Regions from separate parts of the Pelotomaculum schinkii genome, predicted to be linked through region 2. Evidence: riboswitches for the same ligand, from Rfam matches in the RefSeq annotation. Region 2 holds a riboswitch; each other region holds the start of a gene.
What was found. Region 2 has a riboswitch for cyclic di-AMP ahead of Psch_RS20435 (4-hydroxy-tetrahydrodipicolinate reductase). Riboswitches for the same ligand answer to the same signal wherever they lie in the genome.
Positions count from the first base shown of each region.

Region 1: linked by a shared signal. The riboswitch ahead of Psch_RS21130 (CAP domain-containing protein) and the one ahead of Psch_RS20435 (4-hydroxy-tetrahydrodipicolinate reductase) in region 2 are both predicted to bind cyclic di-AMP.
Region 3: linked by a shared signal. The riboswitch ahead of eam (glutamate 2,3-aminomutase) and the one ahead of Psch_RS20435 (4-hydroxy-tetrahydrodipicolinate reductase) in region 2 are both predicted to bind cyclic di-AMP.

Region 1 is NZ_QFGA01000001.1:2,136,801-2,143,989, forward strand. It holds gene Psch_RS09935 (hypothetical protein) at 1-355, opposite strand, end outside; gene Psch_RS09940 (YbaB/EbfC family nucleoid-associated protein) at 378-716, opposite strand; gene Psch_RS09945 (SPOCS domain-containing protein) at 961-2,043, opposite strand; gene Psch_RS09950 (DUF3794 and LysM peptidoglycan-binding domain-containing protein) at 2,101-3,648, opposite strand; gene Psch_RS21130 (CAP domain-containing protein) at 3,838-5,232, opposite strand; cyclic di-AMP (ydaO/yuaA leader) riboswitch at 5,285-5,602, opposite strand; gene Psch_RS09960 (FliH/SctL family protein) at 5,982-6,386, opposite strand; gene Psch_RS09965 (hypothetical protein) at 6,449-6,865, opposite strand; gene Psch_RS09970 (chymotrypsin family serine protease) at 6,963-7,189, opposite strand, start outside.
Region 2 is NZ_QFGA01000004.1:279,569-286,757, forward strand. It holds gene Psch_RS20425 (NAD-dependent epimerase/dehydratase family protein) at 1-688, opposite strand, end outside; gene Psch_RS20430 (aldolase/citrate lyase family protein) at 681-1,511, opposite strand; cyclic di-AMP (ydaO/yuaA leader) riboswitch at 1,831-1,990, shown strand; gene Psch_RS20435 (4-hydroxy-tetrahydrodipicolinate reductase) at 2,140-2,919, shown strand; gene Psch_RS20440 (universal stress protein) at 3,105-3,542, shown strand; gene Psch_RS20445 (DUF2680 domain-containing protein) at 3,792-4,304, opposite strand; gene Psch_RS20450 (sensor histidine kinase) at 4,417-5,808, opposite strand; gene Psch_RS20455 (response regulator transcription factor) at 5,805-6,500, opposite strand; gene Psch_RS20460 (MGDG synthase family glycosyltransferase) at 6,702-7,189, shown strand, end outside.
Region 3 is NZ_QFGA01000001.1:680,780-687,968, reverse strand. It holds gene Psch_RS03315 (amino acid ABC transporter ATP-binding protein) at 1-254, opposite strand, end outside; gene Psch_RS03310 (amino acid ABC transporter permease) at 269-922, opposite strand; gene Psch_RS03305 (ABC transporter substrate-binding protein) at 1,031-1,819, opposite strand; cyclic di-AMP (ydaO/yuaA leader) riboswitch at 2,555-2,713, shown strand; gene eam (glutamate 2,3-aminomutase) at 2,835-4,103, shown strand; gene Psch_RS03295 (ClC family H(+)/Cl(-) exchange transporter) at 4,136-5,713, opposite strand; gene Psch_RS03290 (autorepressor SdpR family transcription factor) at 5,979-6,260, shown strand; gene Psch_RS03285 (SdpI family protein) at 6,253-6,930, shown strand.

The sequences.
Region 1 (7,189 bases), on a different contig from region 2:
TTTGACTAAGGGCCGCCAGCATATTGAGCAATGTGGCCGGGTTTATTCCCTGCCCCGTGGAATCCCCATTACTTTGGGAACCCAGCATTTTTAGCAGCGCACCCAGCATGTTTTCCAGCGGCGGGCCTCCTGCCTGCGGCGTCCCGGCCATCAACGGAGGTAAAGGAAGCGTTGCCGGGGCAATGCCGGCGCTGCCGCCGTAACGCCGGTTAAGCAGATTCAATATACTCATTAAGTTTACAGAACTCAAATAAATCAGCATGGTATCCTGATCAATGCCGTATTTGGTCTGATGTTCAAGTATCCTGACCACAGAATCCTCAAGAGCGCCAGGACCGGCGCCGCCTTCCGTCATATCAATCCCTCCTAAGCGACAATCAAAACATTCCCGGAATATTGGGGAAATTCATTCCTCCGGTCATTTTGCTTACCTCGCTTTTAATAATATTTTTTGACTCCACAATAGCTTTGTTTACGGTTTTTAGGATTAAAGACTCCAATACGCCGGCCTGCTCCGGACGCAGCAGGGATGGTGCAATTTTAATGTCCTGCACTTCCTGATGCCCGTTGATAACAATCTTACAGGCTCCTCCCTCTTCGCTTATTTCTATGGTCATGTTTCTTAGTTCCTGCTGCATCTTTTGCACTTTTTCAATCAGTGCGCCCATGTTATTAATCAAACACGAAAGCCCCCTTTCAAAAACTAATTGCTGCAAAAAAAAAGCTGCTTTCCAACAGCTTCAACAGCTTGGAGACTGCTGATTTAGTGACAATTTAAAATTGCATGTCAAATAAGATGTGGAGTGTGGCTGCAATAGCTGGTGCGCCAGCCATTGCAGCGTACCTTGAAATCCCCGGCGTATACAGCCAAACCCCGGCGGCAGTATTAACACCGGGGGTCAGCCAGTTGTCCCAAAAGATTCTTATATCCTAACATAAGTCTTTTCGCAAGTTCCGTCCTTATATCTGGGCCTCGCCAAGTGTTAGCGGAACGCACTCCAGCATCACGTCGTCGATTTTGACCGTATTGGTATTGGTAGAACCCGGCGTAAAGGCAAAACGGATCATAGCGGAGGCCACGTTTGTACCGGTAACCGGGGTGACAAACTGGACCTGGCTGTAAGATGTTTCAGGAATTCCTGTACTGGCCACGGTCTGGGTTCCAATACCAACCTGGATACCATTGTGATCAAAGAACACAACCTCGGCAGTCAAGGAGAAATCGCTGACCCCCGCGCCGAAAACATCTTCTCTTACCCAGAAGGTGAGCCGGTACTGGCGCCCGCCCACGATGCCCCTGGTCACCATCTGGAACAGAGACCCCGGTAATAGTGGATTCAGACGACCAATCTCAGCTGCAAAGGCGCCGGCATGGGAAACGGTAGTCTGGGCTACATTGCTGGCGCCCCAGAAGACCGGGTGAGCAGCGTCCGCCCAGATTTCCAGGCCGGGATCCCTGGCCAGGTTCCCCCGCGGACACTCTCTCGGTCTGGGGCAGATCTGTACAAAGATTTGGCGGTCCTCCACTACCTTGGCGGTAAGCTGGACAACAGCAGTCTGGTGAAGCCGGCTGGCTCTCTGGAGTTCCCAGTTGATATCCACATCGATATTGTGGAACTGTATAAAGACATCGTTCCTGTTGGAAATTTTCCTGGGAGTCCGCAGTTCAACAAGCTTGGTGAAAGGAAGGTCTTCGGCTGTGTGTCTGACCTCATTATTCTTGTTGACAAAGAAAATCTGCTTGTGGATGGTGCCGCTGACAATCACCTTTTTGACCGTATATTCTCTCAAAACGCCGGGTATGCCTCCAAGTGGCACTAGAACGATATCACCAGATACGTTTTCATCAACGAATACCGCTGTTCCCCTAAGGTCACGTATAGAAGCAAGAATTTTGTCTACCTTAATTGCAAGTTCGGGAAGGGTCATTGTACTTTCTACAACTTGCTCAACGTCAACTGCCTCAATGACAACCGGAACTTTGATTTCGATGCACGTCGCCGGTTGGGTCTCGGTGAAAAGATACTGAAATGGCACAGACATTCTCGTTAAACCTCCTTATATTTGATTATTTTAAAAAACCAACTGACCTTCGCTATTTCAGCCCATGGCCGGGCAAGGGATCTTGATAACCTGACCCACCTCGATGACATCCGGGTTGGTTATTTGTGGATTTAGCTCCAGGATCATTGGAACAGTTACTCTATGAGCAGCCGCAATCTTTCCAAGGGTATCACCGGCCCTAACGACATAATCAATGGGCGGACAGGGGGTCTCGGTTGGAGTAACTGTTGGTACCACTTCCTCAGGCACATAGACATCTTGCTGGATCATTTCGGTAACGGTTGCCGATACGCTCAGCACGACCTCGGTATGGACATCCACGCCAACCTGGTCAGCGCTTACGAACTCCGGCTCAACTGTTACGTCGACATCCATGTCCGGCTTGGCGTCCTCAACGATGACAAAGGTACGGAAATTAAGTTGCTGGTGCAAGGCGTGCACAGCCTGGTCAGGCTCGGTGCTCACGTAAACAATCTCCACATTTACGTAGCCACGGATGATAACTTTGCCCTTAAGTATTTTGGTATCGGTTATTTCAGCATGGTCGACAATTGCATCAAGGACTTTCATTATGTCGGGCTTCGACTCAGGAACTGCAATACTTTCTCTCAACACCACCTGGGTGTCCCCGGCTCCGATTTCGCGGTCTACTTTCAGCTTTCTCTTGGTATAACCTTCCTCATTCTTTAATAGGGTTGGGACATCATGCAAAGTCCTTGTTTCAGAAACAAACACGGTTAGCTTGATGATAACGTCCGCCCTCAGCGCAGGGTCGATTACCGGTTCTACATCCGCTGCTTCAACCTCTGCCAGCACGTGGACATTCATACCTGGCTGCGCATCCGGGACCTCCACGAAAGCACTGAATCTGATGGTATGGTGCAGGTCGTGAACCGACTGCCGGGGTTCGAATGCGACATAAAGGATCTGGAGTCTGACCTCGCCGTCTACAATGACCTTGTTGGCCACCAGTCTCTTATCGGTTATTACAGCCTCCGCCTTGACCTTGAGGATTTTTTCAACTTCCGGCTTTTCTTCAGGTACTTCAAATACGTCACTGACAATAATCTGCTTGGTTTCTTTGTCCCCAATCAGGTGCTCAACCGTAAGATCCGCAGTCTCCAGGGCCACATTTCCTGCAGGCGTTTCGGTAAGTATCTCCATCTCATCGACTTGGGTTATTTTTGCAAATGTACTCAATACTGCTGCAACGTCAAATTTACGCGGGTTCCTTCTGCTGGTAGTCAGGCTCACATCCTCGACTGTAAATTGAACAAAGTAGTCATCTCCAGGTTCGGCGCCCGGCACATCCACATAGGTCGTGAAATTCAAGTCGTCATCGAATGAGTGGACAGACTGATCCGGCTTAAAAGCAACGTAGGTCACTTGTATAGAGAGTGTTCCTTCTACAATAACTTTGTTGGGGACAACACTAACGTTTCTAACTTTGGCGTCTGCTGTTTTTGACAGAATTTTTTCTACATCCGGCTTCGCTTCAGGAACTTCAATCTGTCCCTTGACTACGGTCTGGACTCTATTTTCACCCTGGACCAGATTGACTTTAAGCCGTTCGGTTCCAGCCATATTTACTCCTCCTTTCAAAACTTTTCTATACTAATATATGAGGGTGATTCAAAAAAGTGCTAAAAACGTAGCGTAAACGAAAAAACGAAAGAAAGAGGAACCAGGTCCTCTTTCTTTCGCTGCTAATTATTACTCTTTTTTGTAAAAAAAGGGTACGTTCATCTGAGCCCTAAGAAGGGGCGGCCGGATCTAGCCATTAAACATCTGCACAAACATCTTGCCGTAAGGGCCTCCGCTGACTACACCTATCCCTACTTTGGTGTAGTTGCTGTTTAAGATATTGGCCCGGTGCCCCGACGAGTTCATTAAATTTGCGTGAGCGCTGCTAACCGTGGAAGCTCCGGCCAGGTTCTCTCCGGCATAGCTGTACTGCACGCCATACTTCTTCATCATATCGAACGGCGAACCGTAGGTGGGCGAAGTGTGGCTGAAATATCCATTGTCAATCATATCCTGGGCCTTCATCCGGGCCAGTTTGACCAGGGTCGGGTCGCTTTGCAGGGGCTTCAGTCCCGCTTTTGCCCGCTCCTGGTTGACCAGATTAAGCATCTGCTGCTCGTCGGCGGTCAGACCGCTGTCCGTGGTAGGTGTTGTGGGTGTTGTGGGTGTTGTAGGTGTTGTGGGTGTTGTGGGTGTTGTGGGTGTTGTGGGTGTAGTTGGCGTAGTTGGGGTTGACTGAGAACCTGACACCGGCTTGATAAACATCTGTACAAACATCTTGCCGTAGGGCCCCCCGCTGACCACCCCAATACCCACTTTGGTGTAGTTGCTGTTTAAGATATTGGCCCGGTGCCCCGACGAGTTCATTAAATTTGCGTGAGCGCTGCTAACCGTGGAAGCTCCGGCCAGGTTCTCTCCGGCGTAGCTGTACTGCACCCCATACTTCTTCATCATATCAAACGGCGAACCGTAGGTGGGCGAAGTGTGGCTGAAATATCCATTGTCAATCATATCCTGGGCTTTCATCCGGGCCAGTTTGACCAGGGTCGGGTCGCTTTGCAGGGGCTTAAGTCCCGCTTTTGCCCGCTCCTGGTTGACCAGATTAAGCATCTGCTGCTCGTCGGCGGTCAGACCGCTGTCCGTTGGCGCCGGGGATTCTACCGGCGGCTGTGACGGAGTGGTAACTACCTTCTTCCCTCCGGCAAACATCTGCACGATAATCTTGTAATTACCGCTGGTGATCACCCCAACTCCAACCTGGTCAAAATTGCTGCTCAGCATTTTGGCCCGCGTTGTACTTGAATTCTGCAGCGCGCTAAAGGCTGAACCGATAGTTGGAGCTTTGGCAATGTTTTCTTCCGCGTAAACAAACTCGATCTGAGCGGCCTTCATCATATCCTGCTGAGACCCGTAGGTAGGCGAAGTGTGGCTGAAGTAACCGTTGGAGGCCATGTCCTGGGCTTTTATCCGGGCCAGGCCCGAAAGCGCCGGATTTACCGTGAGTTTCGCCAGACCGGCGTTCGTCCGGACCTGGTTGATCAGGTCAACCATCTGCGATTCATCGGTAGTCAGGGGGACATAGACGTCTGCCGCCAGGGCTGTTCCCGTTAAGCCCAGGGTCAGCAGCAAGGCAAAAAGGAACATAAACACTAAGGATCTCGGCCTTAGGCCTTTTGACTGGAAGCTCATGAGTTGATTTTCCCCTTTCTTTGTGCCTCCGGAGTTAGCTGACGGGTTCGGTAAAAAGAATAAACCTACCCTTTGAGAGGTGGGACGTGAGATCTGGGAAGCCGGGTGGTAATGCAGCCGTTGGGACATTTGCCGCAGACAGCGGAGCGCCTGTCATTTTCCCTCCAACACCCGCTTAATTGGCTGTTTGAATTTCCGCTTTCCGCAACTTTCGTCTAATGTCTCATTTCCTTTTTCTCATGTCTTGGCGCACGACTCAATGGGATTCACCCCTGAAATTGGTTCCTCCGTACCCAAATTTATTGAGATTCGGCCTTTATTCAGTCATCAAGCGCCAGTTAGCTGGTTATTTGGAAAGCTGCGCTATGCGCCCTTGCCAATTACAGCTGCCGGGCCTGCGACTAACATGGTAAAAAAAAATAGGCATGAACAAGATAATGCTTGTACAGCCTACTATACCTGCTAAAGGAACGCGATGGCAAAGCCGGTAATATTAGTTCAAGACCTAAAATATTAGCAACTAAGGTACTTAACTACTGACCTTTCAAATTAACACCTAATTAGAAATAGATGTTAAAATGTAGCAACCTGGCTTATAAAAGCTAAACAAATCTGATCTATACAGGATAATTCAGATTTTCAATGGTTTTTTTATTCTTCTCTCAACATATTCAGGTATTTTCATAGCAGTTCCAAACCTGCTTTTACTGGAAGCGGTTGACAACCGCAGCTTCAATATTCAGGATCTTTAATAAAGTTTCGGCATCTCTCGCAGAAGGACCTGTCAGGAACACTCTGGCCTGTCCGCCGGTGATCAGTTTCCGTATGGTTTCAAGGACCTGTATCTCAGGTGTCCTGTCGGTCTGGAGAGCGTCCTCCCCGTCTCCTCGCAGCGCCGCGACGAACCCATTGTTATAGCCAAGGTTGCTGCCTTCAGCATAACCCTTATCATAACCGGACTCAAAACCCTGGTTGTATCCAAGGTTATAGCCAAGGTTCTTGCCGGCCAGATATGCTTCTTCAGTTAATTTCTTTTTACCAAGCCGGTGGTTTTCCTGACAGCCACGAGCAAAGCTCTTTTCGAAACCACCGGATATGTTATTGCTCATGGTCACCGCCCTTTACCGATGCGCTTAATTCCTGTTCAAACCATAGCATCGGGATAACGCCTTTACGGGCGCCAGTTTTTGATTGCATTGGGGGTGTAAAAAACCGCTCCTAAACCCTCTGTGAGTACCAGACACTCCTGTCCATCCGCCCCATCGACAAAACAGGTCAGAATAAACAATTTTTTCTTCAGCCCTTTTCGAAACCTCTTTAATAACAGTTCATCGAGGTTGTTTAGTTTACCAATCACCTGCCTGGAACCCATAACCACCAGGGAATACCGGCCGTCAGCCTGCCTGTTGAGGGAAATCTGTACAGGTGTTTCACGGCCTTTACCAGACATCTGATGTATCCCTTCAAGATACTGCCGTGCTACCGCTATGGCCTCTTCTCTGTTATTAAATTTGGGACCAATCGCTGGAATGTTTTCTCCCAAAAAAGTCAAGGCAGCGTCGCCTGAGAAAACTGACCGGTAAACCATATGGTAAGCCTCCTCGGTTATTAATATATGGCCGGGATGGCCTAAAGGTGAGGCGGCTTAAATCAAAACTTTAATACTTGCCTGACCTTCACAAACACTAAAATTCAAATCCCAGGCGATCCATCACATTGCTAATCCGGTTAAAAATGGTCAACTTATCCGACCCTGCGAACAACAAGCCCACCGCTTTCCGTTCCTGGTCCAGGATCAAAGCTCCGCTGTCACCCGGTTGGGATATCAACTCGGTAACAACCTGATCGGAAAACCATACCTTCTCATCTTTGTCCATCTCGACCTGCAGCACTGTGCCGACCGATTTTATAG
Region 2 (7,189 bases):
TTACCGCTCTCAGGGCAAGCAGGCAAGCTTCCACCAGGTCTTCGACAAAAATAAAATCCCGCCGGAAGCCGGCGGCAGTCAAAGCCAGCTCATGGTCACCCAGTGCTGCCCTGATAGCTGTAGGAATAAGGCGTGACGGTGATTCCCAGGGGCCGTAGACTGAAAATGCCCTCAGCGCCACAACCGGCCGGCCGTTCGCTCTGGCATGCTGCTGGCAAAGCAGTGTCGCCGCAGCCTTGGCCGTACCATAGAAAGTTAGAGGCTCCGGGCAGTCCAATTCCCGCATGGGCCCGTGCTTCGCGCCGTATTCCGAAGAGCCCCCCAAATGAACAAAGAGCTGATAGTCCAAAGGCGCAGTTGCCTCTAAAAGGTTAAATGTACCAAGAATATTGGTTCTTAAAATCTCGTAGCGCTCCTGAAAAGCAGGAGATACGCCCTGTGCCGCGAGATGATAAATAATTTCCGGGCTTGTTTCCAGCACTATTTTTTTCAGCCCTTCACGGTCAGTTATGTCTACTGCATGAAGGTATAAATCAGGAAGTAGTTTTTCAATTCTCCACAAGTTTGAGTTCGGTCGGATAATTGCATGGACTTCAGCGCCGTACCGGAGCAGCGCCTGAACCAGATTGGCGCCAATAAACCCTGCCGCTCCGGTAACCAGTACGTGCCTGCCCTGTAGTTCATGCATAACAGAGGGGCTCCTTTCTGTCCCTGGACCGCGACATCACGCCGCGCCAGGCCCGGACCGCGTTTTCGAGAGCGTGCCGGTCCCGGGCCACGTCCTCAGGCGACCTCTGTTGTGCTTCTTTCAGCGCTCCAAGAAGGCGGTGAATCTCGGCGGCCATATCACGCCCCCGGATATCCCTGTGAAAAGAGCGCCGTAAAAAACTGTAACGGCAGCCCAGCCTGGCCATTTCAGCAATGAGCAGGCGGCAGGGGATGGGGTGGCCGCGTTCCGGCAAGGTAAGCCCGCCAAAGCCGAATGGAACTGTGAAAAAAGGCCGGGTATTCTCAACCGTTCCATCAACCAGGGCAGTAAAGATATTTGGTGTTTTTCGCTCAATGGCCAGATCGTTTAAGCCGGCGTAGACCCGGGATAACGGCAGGCGGGCTAATTGTCCGGCAAGCTTAAGCGCGGCAACGGTCTCAACTAAAATACCCACTCCACAACGGCCTCCGGCCCAGTCCAGAACCATTTCAACTTCTTCCAACGTCCGGACCATGGGGAGCAGAATTTCATCTGCTCCAGCTTTAACAGCCTGCGCCACTTCTTCTGCTGTTGTCGTGCCGTAACCGTTTATCCGGCAAATGACCTTCGCTTCGGTGCAGGCCCGAACCCGTCGCAAGTCTTCAAGGGTATCATAATTAATTTGGGTATCGGCCAGAGCTTGTCGCTGTTCCTTGTTCAGGGATTCCCAGTCAACCATGATGCTGTCAATCCCTGCGGCAACCGCTTGCCGGATGAATACAGGATCGGTCGAAAAAAGCACCAGTTCAAACTTATCAGTCATACTTACCTCCTCCCGTAGACAACAACCAGCGACGAATCCCAGGGCCCACGGGTGAGCTTTCCAAGTTTTATTTCTAATACGTTACCTGCCTTCAGAAGACAGTGCCTTCCATAAAAAATGAAAAATCTTCATCCCGGTTTACAATATATGAATTTGTTCTGGCTTATGACAGATAGGTTTTGATGTATCTTTTTGCCAAATCATGCTTGGCCGCGAGTCCGCCGATATAAGATTGACCTGGAAAATTTATTGTGATATACTCACAACAGACAACCTTAGTATATTACATAAGTTGTCAGTATGTATTAAACTTAATATTACTCCATATTCGCTTAATTCTTCTTTAGGAGAAGCGGGGGAACCAATTTCCGGGGGTGAATCGATAGTCGGCCGGACTTCAACCGGTTGCCGGCATCGTAGGGCTACTCTTTCGGCCCGAATCCGTCAGCTAACTTCGTAGGCGTTGAAAGGGAGGAAACAGGCGGTCTATAACCAGGCTTGGGCCTGCTTGACCTCTTTTACCCCCGGAAGATATATGCCGGGGGCTTTGTGTTCCTGGAATGGGGTGGCTAAATAATGGCTGCATGAAGCTGCGAGCAATCAGAATAAAAGTCAGGAGGTATGCCGCTTGAAAATTACGATTGGGATGTTCGGCTTTGGCAGGACGGGGTCAGTGGTGGCCAAAGAGATCATAAAAGATGAAATCTGCGAGTTAAGCTGGGTATTGAGAAAATCAACAGCCATGGAAGGCAAATATGCAAGCCGCTTGTTAGGCTTTGATCATAATGAAGGAATGATCTATTCTATAGAAGATATAGATTCCGAAGCTTTTTATCAAGATAATCATGTGGATGTAATCATTGACTTTTCATCTGCCAGTGCGATTGAGAATTATGAACAAGCGGCCCAGTATGGAACTCGCATCGTGTCGGCTATCTCAAAATATGATAGATTTCATCTGGAGCAGTTAAAGGCGCTGGGCAAGCAAACGGCGGTGTTGTATTCTCCTAACATCACTCTGGGCATTAATTTCTTGATCGAGGCTTCTAAAGTACTGCAAAGGATCGCTCCCCACGCTGATATCGAAATTATCGAAGAGCATTTCCGTGATAAAAGGGATGTTTCTGGAACAGCTTTGAGGATTGCGGAAGACCTGGGTCTTGATAAAAGGCAACATGTGAATTCCATCCGCGTTGGGGGGATAGTCGGTAAACATGAAGTGATTTTTGGCCTTCCCAATCAGACCATACGGATAGTACATGAATCATTAAATAGGGCGGCTTTTGGACAAGGAGCTATTTATGCTGCCAAATGGTTGATGGGTAAAGACAAAGGTATCTACACTATGGAGGAAGCTGTGGCCTTGAACTTTGTCAATAATACCCATGTTTTTGAAGTTGATGAGTAACTTGTTGGATTATAACAGAGTTCATTCCAACGGGGCGCGCATGCACTCCAATAGGATCGGTGCCGATACAGTTTTGACTTAAACTTATTTTCATTGCATAACATACAAAAACATTTTAAAATATTATTTAGAAAGAATGATAAGTCTCCAGTTGTTCATATTACTTTGAAGGAGAGGCATGAATTATGTTTAAAAAAATACTCGTACCGGTTGACGGCTCAAAATTTTCGGATCTGGCTATTGAAAAAGCAAAAGAAATAGCAGGCGCATTCGGCAGTGAAATTATGATATTAAATGTATTGGAAGTCTCTAAAATTGATTATCCGTCTAATCCTTATAAATTTTCACCGGAACTTATCGAAAATTATCAAAAAGAAAGCAGGATAATATCCAGCAAAATTTTAAACGAAGCCCAAAACATGCTTGAGGATATGTCGAATAAGGTCAGCATCCATTCGGTTGAGGGGAATCCTTCTGAAGAGATTGTCAATTATGTAAATTCTCATGATATTGATCTTGTGATCATGGGATCCAGCGGAATGAGCGGCGTGCTTAATTTATTAGGCAGTGTAACCCGCAAAGTTACGCTTGGTATTGAAAAACCAATTTTGATCGTAAGGTAAAATTAATTTGCAAATACTGTGTAAAAGGGGCATTTCGATTCAAATTATTTAAATCGAAATGCCCCTTTTCAATGTGTATTCTTAAAGTTTGCTATCATATTATGCGGAAAGCGGATCATTGTCTAGAGAGCAGGGGGGTTGCCGCCCGAGCTGCATTAATGTCTGAGTTTATTATGAAATTCGACCCAACCGGCAGGCCATGCGGTTTGCCTGGGCTCTGCCGGTTGCCTGGTTGATCTGTTCGGGCAACTACCTGTTTAATCCGTGTCCGAAGCCCATACCCTCGCCGTTTTTCATTGAACCATTTCCGTTACCCTTGCCATTCGCATTGCCCATACCACTTCCATCGCAAACACCGGTTCCGTTACCAATACCTTTGCCCTGTCCAAAGCCTGCGCCGTAATTCTTGCCCATTCCGGCATTGCCGTTTCCGTTACAGGCAGCCTGGCGGTTCTGTAGATTGTTATAAATGTTGTCTGCCTGTTCCTGTGTAAGCCTGCCGTCCTCTACTCGCTGGTCAAGCATGATTTTCTTTTGCTCAAGCATTTGTGTTTTAAACTCATCCAGTTTGCCTGCTTCATTTGCTATTGTGCCGTAGGTCTTTCCTGCGGCACGCTCATTGTAAAGCTCCGAAACTGTTTTACCTGTCAATTCGGCTGTTATTTCTGCCGGTGTTTTTGCTGTTGCCGCATAGGCGGCGCCTGCCGCGCCCAGAACCCCTGCGACTGTTGCCACCACAAGCAGTTTCCTGAAGTTGATCATGAAATCACGCTCCTTATCTTTTTTTTGCAGCTTGTATTTTTATTATAAGGAACAATTGTGATAGAAGTATGTTAGAAGACTGAAAGAACGGTGATAGTCTTGAAAAAGAATATCATTTTTGAAGCTCAAACCAGAAGGTTGTGCCGGCCCCCTTTTTGCTTTCCACTCCATAAGGCGCCTGGTGCGCTTCCAGTACGCTCTTGACGATGGCGAGTCCCAGTCCTGTGCCAAGGACGTTTTTACCGGCAGTCTTTTTAGCTTTATAGTACCTGTCCCAAATATGGGGAAGATCCTCTTCCGCTATACCGCTACCCGTGTCCGTAACCTCGACACGGACAACTTGCAAGTGGTCAATCACCTTGACTGTAACAGTCCCGCCCGGGGGTGTATGCTTGATGCCATTATTGATCAGGTTGTAAAATACCTGCTCAATTCTTTTTTCATCCGCTTCCACAAGCGCATGTTTTGAATCTTGCAGTATGATTTGCACACCAGTTTTCTCGCTTATAACATCATATCGTTTTATAACCGTGTCAAGCACATCCTTTATTGGGAAACGGCTTTTATTAAGACGGGCATAGCCCGCCTGGAGCTGGGAAAGGTTTAGGATGTCGTCTACAATTTCACTGAGGCGTTCTGTCTCTTCAATGATCATGCCAAGCTGTTTTTCGCGTTTTTCCGGAGCATTTCCGCTGACGTCCCGGATGGTTTCAGCATACCCTCTGATAATGCTTAAAGGCGTGCGGAGTTCGTGGGAGATGTTGGAAATTAAATCTTTTCTAAGTTGTTCAATTTTGGCTAACTGTTGTCCCAGGTAATTGATGGTTTCTGCCAGTTTGCCGATTTCATCCTGTTTGTTCGATTTTATTCTTGCTGAAAAATCGCCTGAAGCCATTGTTTCAGACACTTTTTTGATTTCCAGTATGGGCCGGGTAAAGCTTCGGGAGAGGAAGAAGGAGAGCAGCAGGGCAGCAGTCAAAAGGACCAGGGTGATATAAAACAGCTGCCATTTTAAGATCAAGGCAGTGTCTTCAACAGGAGCCAGTGGCATATTGATCAACATCACGGCGGACAATGCCCCGGATTGTTTGACCGGCAGGCCCAAGAGCATAAATTCATAGCCGAAACGTGGGTGAGTCAGTGGAATGGTGACCTCCTTGCCGCTCAAAACGGCCTGAAAAGCTTCCGCCCTGGCAATGTTTCTTTGCATGGGTATGTGCATGCTTGTTGAATCCGTGGTATAGATGGAGTTTCTGTCCAGATCCAGCAACTCGATATTCAGGTTGTTATTAAAAGCAAAAGCATCCAGCTTATCCTTGAATTCGGCCCTGCTCCCGTCATAAAGCAATTTGGCAATGGAAGCGCCTTGATTTTTGACATCCGATATGCGCATGCGGGTATAAAAGCTTTCCAGAAATACAATTTGGAAAAGCCATAAAAGTATCAATACCATCATTACAAGCGCCATCATCCCGGCCCAAAGCTTAAAGCCGATGCTTTTCATTTTTTGACTCCCGCTTCAAATTTGTAACCGGTCCCCCAGACGGTAACGATGAATTTCCTGTAGTCTTTTAGGCTTTCCCTCAGCATTTTAACATGGGTATCCACGGTCCTGTCATTGCCCGCAAAATCATAGCCCCATACCTTTTCAAGAAGCTGTTCCCTGGAAAATACCCTGTTGGGGTTCCTGATAAAAAAATTGAGCAGCTCATACTCTTTTGGCGTAAGGTCAATAATATTACCATCCACATAGACATTGCGCGCAGCAAACTCTACCACCAGGCCTTCAAAGATAGCTTTATTCTCCGGCGCCGCCTCCGGTAATGGTGAAACGCTTCTTCTGATAATGGCTTTCATGCGGGCCAGCAGTTCTTTTGGGCTGAATGGCTTTACAATGTAATCGTCCACTCCCAGTTCGAAGCCAAAAAGCTTATCGTATTCCTCACCCCTTGCTGTCAGCATGATCACAGGCACATTGGAGGTTTTTCTGATTTCCGTGCACACGCTCCAGCCATCCATTCTGGGCATCATAATATCAAGCACAATAAGGGAATACTTGTTTTGTTTGAACAGCGCCAAAGCCTCAACTCCGTCTGATGCCTCGTCAACCGAATATCCCTCAAGGCTGATATACTCCTTGATCATATCCCGGATGCGTTCTTCATCGTCAACAATCAGTATCCTTGCCTTATGCACAAAAAAACACCTCTTAACAAAAGATACAACCCTTAACATATATTAATTCTGCTTCAAATATTCAAAAACAAGAAAATCTCTAACCGGGGTAATGTAAAAAAAAGTTGCTTTTCTAATGTTATTTAAAGGTTTAACAGCTATAATAATGGAAGCTCCAAAATCTTATGTTTTATACCTGCTACAAACATTGGAGGATCCGGCATGAAGACGAAGCGGGAACGCAAGATTCTTATTTTATACGCCAGTTATGGCGACGGGCATGTACAGGTTTCCAAAGCATTGCAGCAGCGTTTTTTGGAGAGAGGGCTCCACAATGTGCTGATGTTAGATTTGTACGCTAACGCGCATCCCCTGATGGATGCGGTTACGCGTTTTGCTTATCTGATGAGTTGTTCTTTTTGCCCCAAGCTTTATGGTTGGAGTTACTATCTTACGCAAAACATGCAGCATAAATGGACACCGGTAAACTTTTTAAACACCTTTGGTATCGGCGCCTTAAGAGAGATCATCCGAGTAGAAAGGCCTGACGCTGTTATCAATACATTTCCCATGGCGGTCATGGCGGAGCTACGCAAGCAAACTGGACTCCAAATTCCCATTTTTACGGTATTAACTGATTTTGTCCTCCATGACCGGTGGATTCATCAGGAGATCGATCATTATTTTGTGGCAAACGAAGAATTAAAAAC
Region 3 (7,189 bases), on a different contig from region 2:
TGAAAGACCATCCCTACATCCCGGCGCAGGATGTTAAGTCGGTTTTTTTTGCGACGGTCCACTATATTTCCTTCAATCCATATTTCTCCGCTGCTGGGTTCCTCAAGGAGATTAATACAGCGCAATAGAGTGCTTTTTCCCGAGCCACTGGCGCCGATGATAACAACCACATCGCTTTTCCCCACATTGAGGTCAATGTCACGTAGTACATGCAGGGAGCCAAAATGTTTGTTGAGGTTTTTAATTTTTATCAAATAAAACACCTCCTTTAAATTTCATCTACTTTAAGACGCCGTTCAAGGGCATTAACAGCTAAAGTGAAAATAGTAATCAGAAACAGGTAGTAGAGACCACCCATGGCATAAAATTCCATTGAACGGAAGGTAGAAGCTGCAAACCTCTGTGCCAGGTGAAATAGTTCATCCATGGCGATAAAGGCTGCCAGAGAGGAGTCTTTGAGCCCAATGATAAACTGATTGCCAAGTGGTGGGATAACGCGCTTAAATGCCTGAGGCAGGATGATCCGGCGCATGGCGAGCGGATAACTCATACCCAGTGAGCGAGCCGCTTCCATCTGGCCGCGATCTATGGACTGTATGCCGGCCCGGAATATTTCCGCAATGTAAGCGCCGCTGTGAACCGCCAGGGCAATTGAGGCCGACCAAAACTGGCCGAAGTCCACAATCTCAGCCAGGCCAAAATAAACGAAGAAAAGCTGTACAATTAGAGGTGTACCCCTGATTAAACCTATATAAATATCCGCAATACGGTTAAATAATTTTCGCTTGGAAATTTTGAGGAGGGCAAACAACAGACCGATGGCCATACCTATAGTTATTGAAGCGGCTGTCAGCAGTACCGTAACCTGCATGGCCTTGAAAAAAAACGGTCCGTAGGTTATCAGATCGGATAAGAAATGCAAGTCAACACCCCCCAACTTTCTAGGGAAGGGGAACCCGCCTGGGCGTGTCCCCTCCCTCTAGTATGAATAGCATGCCGGCAATATAAGAATAAAAGGTTGTCTAACCTTTTATTTACTGATGTCTTGATCAAAATACTTTTTACTGATTTCCAGATAAGTACCGTCTTGCTTAATTTCCTTAAGGGCATTGTTTACTTTTTCCCTCAAAGTGTCATCCTCCTGGCGGAAGGCAATACCGATTTCCTCCACGAACAGGAGGTCTCCGACCATTTCGATGTTTTTCAGTCCGGTCTCATCTATGGCAAGTTTGCCGACAAAGCGGTCGGTGATGACAGCCTGCAAGCGGCCGGCGTCAAGGTCACGCAGAGCAGTCTCGTCACTTGAGTAGTTAATAATATTTTGTGAATATTTTCTTGCTTCTTCGTCATAAGTACTCGTGGTGAGCACGCCGATCTTGGTATCTTTCTTTAGGTCTGCTACGCTTTTTATCCCAGATTCCTTATAGACAAAGAGCTGGCCTCCGGAAACGTAATAGGGGTCTGAGAAATCGACCTGTTGCTTTCTATCCTCGGTTATAGTCATACTGCCTAGAATGGCGTCATACCGCTTGGCCTGCAGTCCGTTAATCAGGCTGTCCCATGGCGCCGTAACAGGTGTTGGCTCCAGGCCCATTTTTTCAGCCAGGGCTTTGCCGATTTCCACGTCGAAGCCGGTCAGGTTATTGCCTTCGTCATAATAGTTAAACGGGCGGTATTGGCCGGAACAGGACCAACTGAATGTTTCTTTAACCTGCTCGCCGGTAGTTGGATTTTCGCTTTCTTTAGATCCGCCGCAGCCGGCCACGGCGAATACCAGCATGGCCACCAGAATCGCGTGTAACAGGGTTTTCCGTATCATAAAATGATTTCGCCTCCCATAATAATTTTTTTCTATAAGCTGGTCCTCTTGTCCACCTCCTTAAACTTGCATCTTAAAACATAAAACCCAGGAATATCCCTGGGACTTTGGCAAACTGGCTTTAGCTTGTTTTGCTAACCTATTCTGCCTTGACTTGATATAAGCTTTAAATAACCAGGGGATATCCCGATTACATTCTAAAATTTTATGAATTTCACCTTACTTTGACTTGCAATGGGGAAAAATAGTTAGCGTGACACACAATAACAGACAACTTTATTAATATAATCAAGTTGTTGGTTGTTTTATGATATCATAGTTAGATTACTTGGTCAATATAGCAAATCGCCTGATTAAACAAAAGATTCCCAAATTTATGATGGCGCCTGGCTTTTACAAAGGAGGGTATGTATAATTCAGAGCATGTCTAACAGTTATTAAGACTCCTTCATTGTATCAATGCCGGTTCGGAACTTATGACCGGGAGGCATGTATGGAGTTTGGGGAATAGCTGCAATAATATAATTTTTTTGGGGGAGCAGCAACTATTTCTTATAGTTCCATGGTGATTATATCAGCCTTGATTGCACCACTGGGGTTAATTATTAATAGAACGTCAATATAAGAACGTCAATATAAGATTGACCTGGAAAATTTATTATGATATACTGACAACAGGCAACCTTATTGAATGATATAAGTTGTCTGTTGTCAGTATATCTTGAATTTAATATTGCTCCTAATTCGCTTAATTCTTCATAAAAAGAAGCGGGGGAACCAATTTACGGGGTGAATCGGTGCTCGACCAGACTCCAACGTGTTGTCGGCATCGTAGGGCTACTCTTTCGGCCCGAATCCGTCAGCTAACTTCGTAAGCGTTGAAAGGGAGGAAACAGGCGGTCTACAACCAGCCTTTGACTTGCTTGACCTCTTTTAACCCCCGGACGTATGCTCCGGGGGTTTTCTGCACTTTATTTCTTGCATTACAAATAAAATTTGAAAGGAGATACTTGTGATGTCCATACCTTCTATTGAGAAATTCGAATTTACGAACGAAGAAAAACAGGCTATTGCGCTTAAACGGGCGGATGATTTAAAAAAGAGAATTAATGATTATCTGGAAAAAAAAGATGAAATAAAGACCGGTTTTGATATGCAGGAAATGATTAATTTTAACAAGGAAAGGCAGCTCGGTTATTTCGACGCCAGCGAAGAAAACTGGCATGACTGGCGCTGGCAGATGGCCAACCGGATCAAAGATGTATTTACGCTAGCCCGGCTATTTGGCTTTAATGATGAACAGTGCACTCATATTAGAAGAGTGGGGATGCGTTATCGATGGGCAATATCACCTTACTATGCCTCGCTGATGGAAGGAGACTGCAGCCACGACCCGATCCGCATGCAATCGGTACCTTCTATCGATGAGATGGACAGTACCGGTTATGTCGATCCCATGGCCGAGGAATTCACTTCCCCAGCGCCGTGCGTCACCAGGCGCTATCCGGACCGGTTGATTATCAACGTTACCAACCAGTGCGCCATGTACTGCCGCCATTGCCAGAGGCGCAGGAATATCGGCGAGGTGGATCAACACAAGCCACATCAGAATCTAATGGCTGCGTTGGACTATATCCGGGAAAACAAGGAAATTCGCGATGTCCTGATCACAGGCGGCGACGCGCTGCTTCTAAGCGACAGAAAGATAGACTGGCTGCTGGGTGAACTGGATAATATCAAGCATGTGGAAATAAAGCGTCTGGGCACCAGGACCATTGTCACTTTGCCGCAGCGAATCACACCGGAGTTATGTGAGGTTCTTAAGAAACATCCCCCAATTTATATTAATACGCAGTTTAACCATCCACGGGAGATTACACCGGAGAGCAAGCAGGCCTGCGATAGACTAGTTGAAGCCGGTGTGGTTTTAGGGAATCAGGCGGTTCTTTTAAAAGGAATAAACAACGACCCGCACGTTATGAAAAAACTTAACCAGGAACTTTTGAAGATAAGGGTCAAGCCCTATTATATTTTTCAAGCTAAAGCGGTAAAGGGTACACGCCATTTTATTACGTCTGTGGACGAGGGTATTGCAGTTATGGAAAAACTGCGCGGCTATACTTCCGGTTTGGCCGTCCCGACATACATTATCAATGCCCCCAACGGTTACGGAAAAACTCCTGTTATGCCTCCTTATATACTGAACCAAGGAGACGGTAAGGTAAGGATGCGTACGTGGGAAAACAGGTTGCTGGACTACCGTTGCCTGCCCGAAGGAGAATAAATGATTACACCCGCCTGGCACGGTATTGTTATCTATTCCATGGTTTGAGCGGTCCCTGCCATGAGAGACAATGCTTCTTTTATATCTGCCGATTCATTTTCATTGGCAAGCGCGAATAGATAATCACCGACTATGATTTTTGTATTTCCCCTGGGGATAATTTCGGCTTCGCCCCGCTTAATACTTATCAGCAGGCAGTGAGGCGGCCAGGCGATATCCATTATTCTTTTGCCTTCCAGCTTTGAACCAAGACATACGGCAACTTCAATCAGGGTCTTATTGTCCCAACCGGAGTAAATATTGTGATTCTTTTTAACCAGCGACCGCGCCAATAATGTTTCATATATTGGCGCGGTTTTTAAGATATCACTAACCATATAGGCAGTTACCGAAACGATGATTAGCGCTAATAAATGGTCAAAAGAACCTGTCATTTCAGTAATTAGAATACTGCCGGTCACCGGCGCCTTGACAATGGCGGTGAAATAAGCAGCCATGGCCAAAACAACAAAATTATTAAAGAAATGTTGATCAATATGAAAATAGACTATGAGCATATTGCCATATATAGCTCCGGCCAGCGCTCCGATAACCAGCATCGGCATGAATATTCCTCCCGGTACGCCGGAACCGTAGCTGATCATGGTATATATAAATTTAACAGTAAAAAATATTAATAAAATAGCGATCCCATAGCTGGCCTGTCCAACAGAGTCGATGAGTTTGTTTCCTCCCCCCAGAACTTCAGGCAGGAAAAAGCCCAATATTCCACCGAGTATTAAGGCTGGCGCCGACATAAACGTTTTTGGCAGCCAGGTGATCTTATTGTAACTATCCATTGTCTTTGTCAGCGTCCGGTTAAAGAGAAAGCCCAAAAACCCGCAGATGACACCAAGACCAACAACATAAATGTAGTAATTATGCGGTAACACAACGAGATCATGGAAGTTAAAGACAGGTTTTTGGCCGAAGACTTGTTGGGTTATTAAATCGGCTGTTAGCGATGCTGCCATAGCCGACATCAAGACAGCCGGGGAAAAGTTTTTGTGCAATTCTTCAAGCGCAAAGATTACTCCAGCGAGCGGCGCATTAAAAGCTGCTGCTAAACCAGCGCTGGCGCCGCTTGTAATTAAATACTTTTCCTCTATTCTTAACCTGCCTAAAAGGCGGCTGACGCCTTGACCCGCCATAGCTCCCAATTGGATGGAGGGACCCTCACGTCCCAGCGACATGCCTGAACCAATAGCAAGAACTCCGCCAAGAAATTTCCCTATGATTATTTTTAGCCAGCCCATCTTGAAGTGACCCAGGATAATACCTTTTACCTGTGGTATGCCGCTTCCGCTGGCCATAGGGACTATATGGGAAATAAAACCCAGGCAGACAGACACCATTATTAGCGCAATAAACCATAAAAAAGTGACCCCAGAGCCGTTTACCTCTAAAACAGTATAGATATGTTCGCGCAATAATTCGGCTTTTTCCAAGAGGTACCTAAACGCCACGACCAGTATACCAGCGAATAAACCGACCAAAATTCCCTCAAAAAATATTTTTAAACGAAAGCTTTTCCATTGAATCAAAGCAATATGGCTTTTTTTTGTCTCCAATAATAATGCCTCCAAACATAAAAGACCGTTATGAATATGAATTCGATATACAACGCTATCTTACCTACTATTCTAATGCTATTTTAGAGTTCGGGAAAAAACAAATACCACTTTCACGTTGCTCGTTTCATGCAGGTATCAGGATAACGGATTAGACCTTTATTGTTTTCGAAAGGGCCAGAGGAATATTGACTCATGGTGGCAGGTGAATTATAATATATTTAGATAATTACCTAAATATCAAATTAGCTGGGAGGGATATCTTATGGTTGGCCTTACTTTTAAAGCCTTGGCCGACCCAACGCGCCGTAAGATATTGAAGCTTTTAAGGGAACGTGATTTGACCGCCGGCGAAATAGCCGATGAGTTCGACATATCCAAACCAAGCATATCGCACCACCTTAACCTGTTAAAGCAGTCTGGACTGGTACTGGATGAGCGACACGGCCAGTTTATTTACTATTCCCTGAATATGACAGTCTTCCAGGAGGTAATGGGCTGGTTTTCAGATCTGTTAAATAGAAAGGTAGGTGGAGCCAGTGAATAGAAATAATAAACGTTTACCGGATACCTTTAAAATATTTTTGTCGGAATGGCCGTTATGGCTGTTGATTGTAGCGGCTCTAGTCCTTGGGGCGGTGGTATACCCGCAGCTGCCGGAGCGGGTGGCCAGCCACTGGAACTACAGGGGTGAGGTGGACGGCTATTCCTCCCGCTGCTGGGGAGCCTTTGGCATCCCCCTGCTAACTGCGGGTATTTATCTGGGTATGCTGCTCCTCCCTTTAATCGATCCAAGCCGTCAGAACTACGAAAAATTTGCCGGGGCTTACCGGGTCATCAAAGCGGTACTGGTGATCTTCATGACAGGTCTTCACCTGGTAGTTGTTTTAAACGCTTTAGGTTTCCAGGCTCCGGTTGACAGGATTGTAATGACAGGAGTGTCCCTGCTGCTCCTGGTCATCGGAAACTACATGGGGCAGTTCCGGCACAACTATTTTGTGGGCATTAGAACACCCTGGACACTGGCCAACGAAGTGGTCTGGCGGAAAACACACCGATTGGGCGGCCGGCTCTGGGTTGCGGCAGGTATTCTGGGGTTGGTCGGAGCCCTGATGGGCGGCCCGGCTGGTGGACTGGCTCTGGCAGTAGCCCTCGCCCTGGCGGTAATCGTCCCTTTCGTTTACTCGTACCTTGAGTTCCGCAGGCTTTCAAAATAAAGCCCAGACCACCATGTCGTCCAGCGCCGAACTTGTGGCAGCCAATGTGACTTTTGTGCGAATGAATTCGCACCTACATTTAGCTGGGTTCAAGAGTGGCTTCTTAGAATAGTCGCTCGCAATGTTATTTTGAGGACAGAATGAAACAACCACATAAGCTATGTTAAAACAAAAAGCTGTTGATTAAAACAACAGCTTTTTGTTTTACCCTGTCCCGGCATGCGATTGCCTGGAGACTGCCGTTTTCCCGGAATTCGCA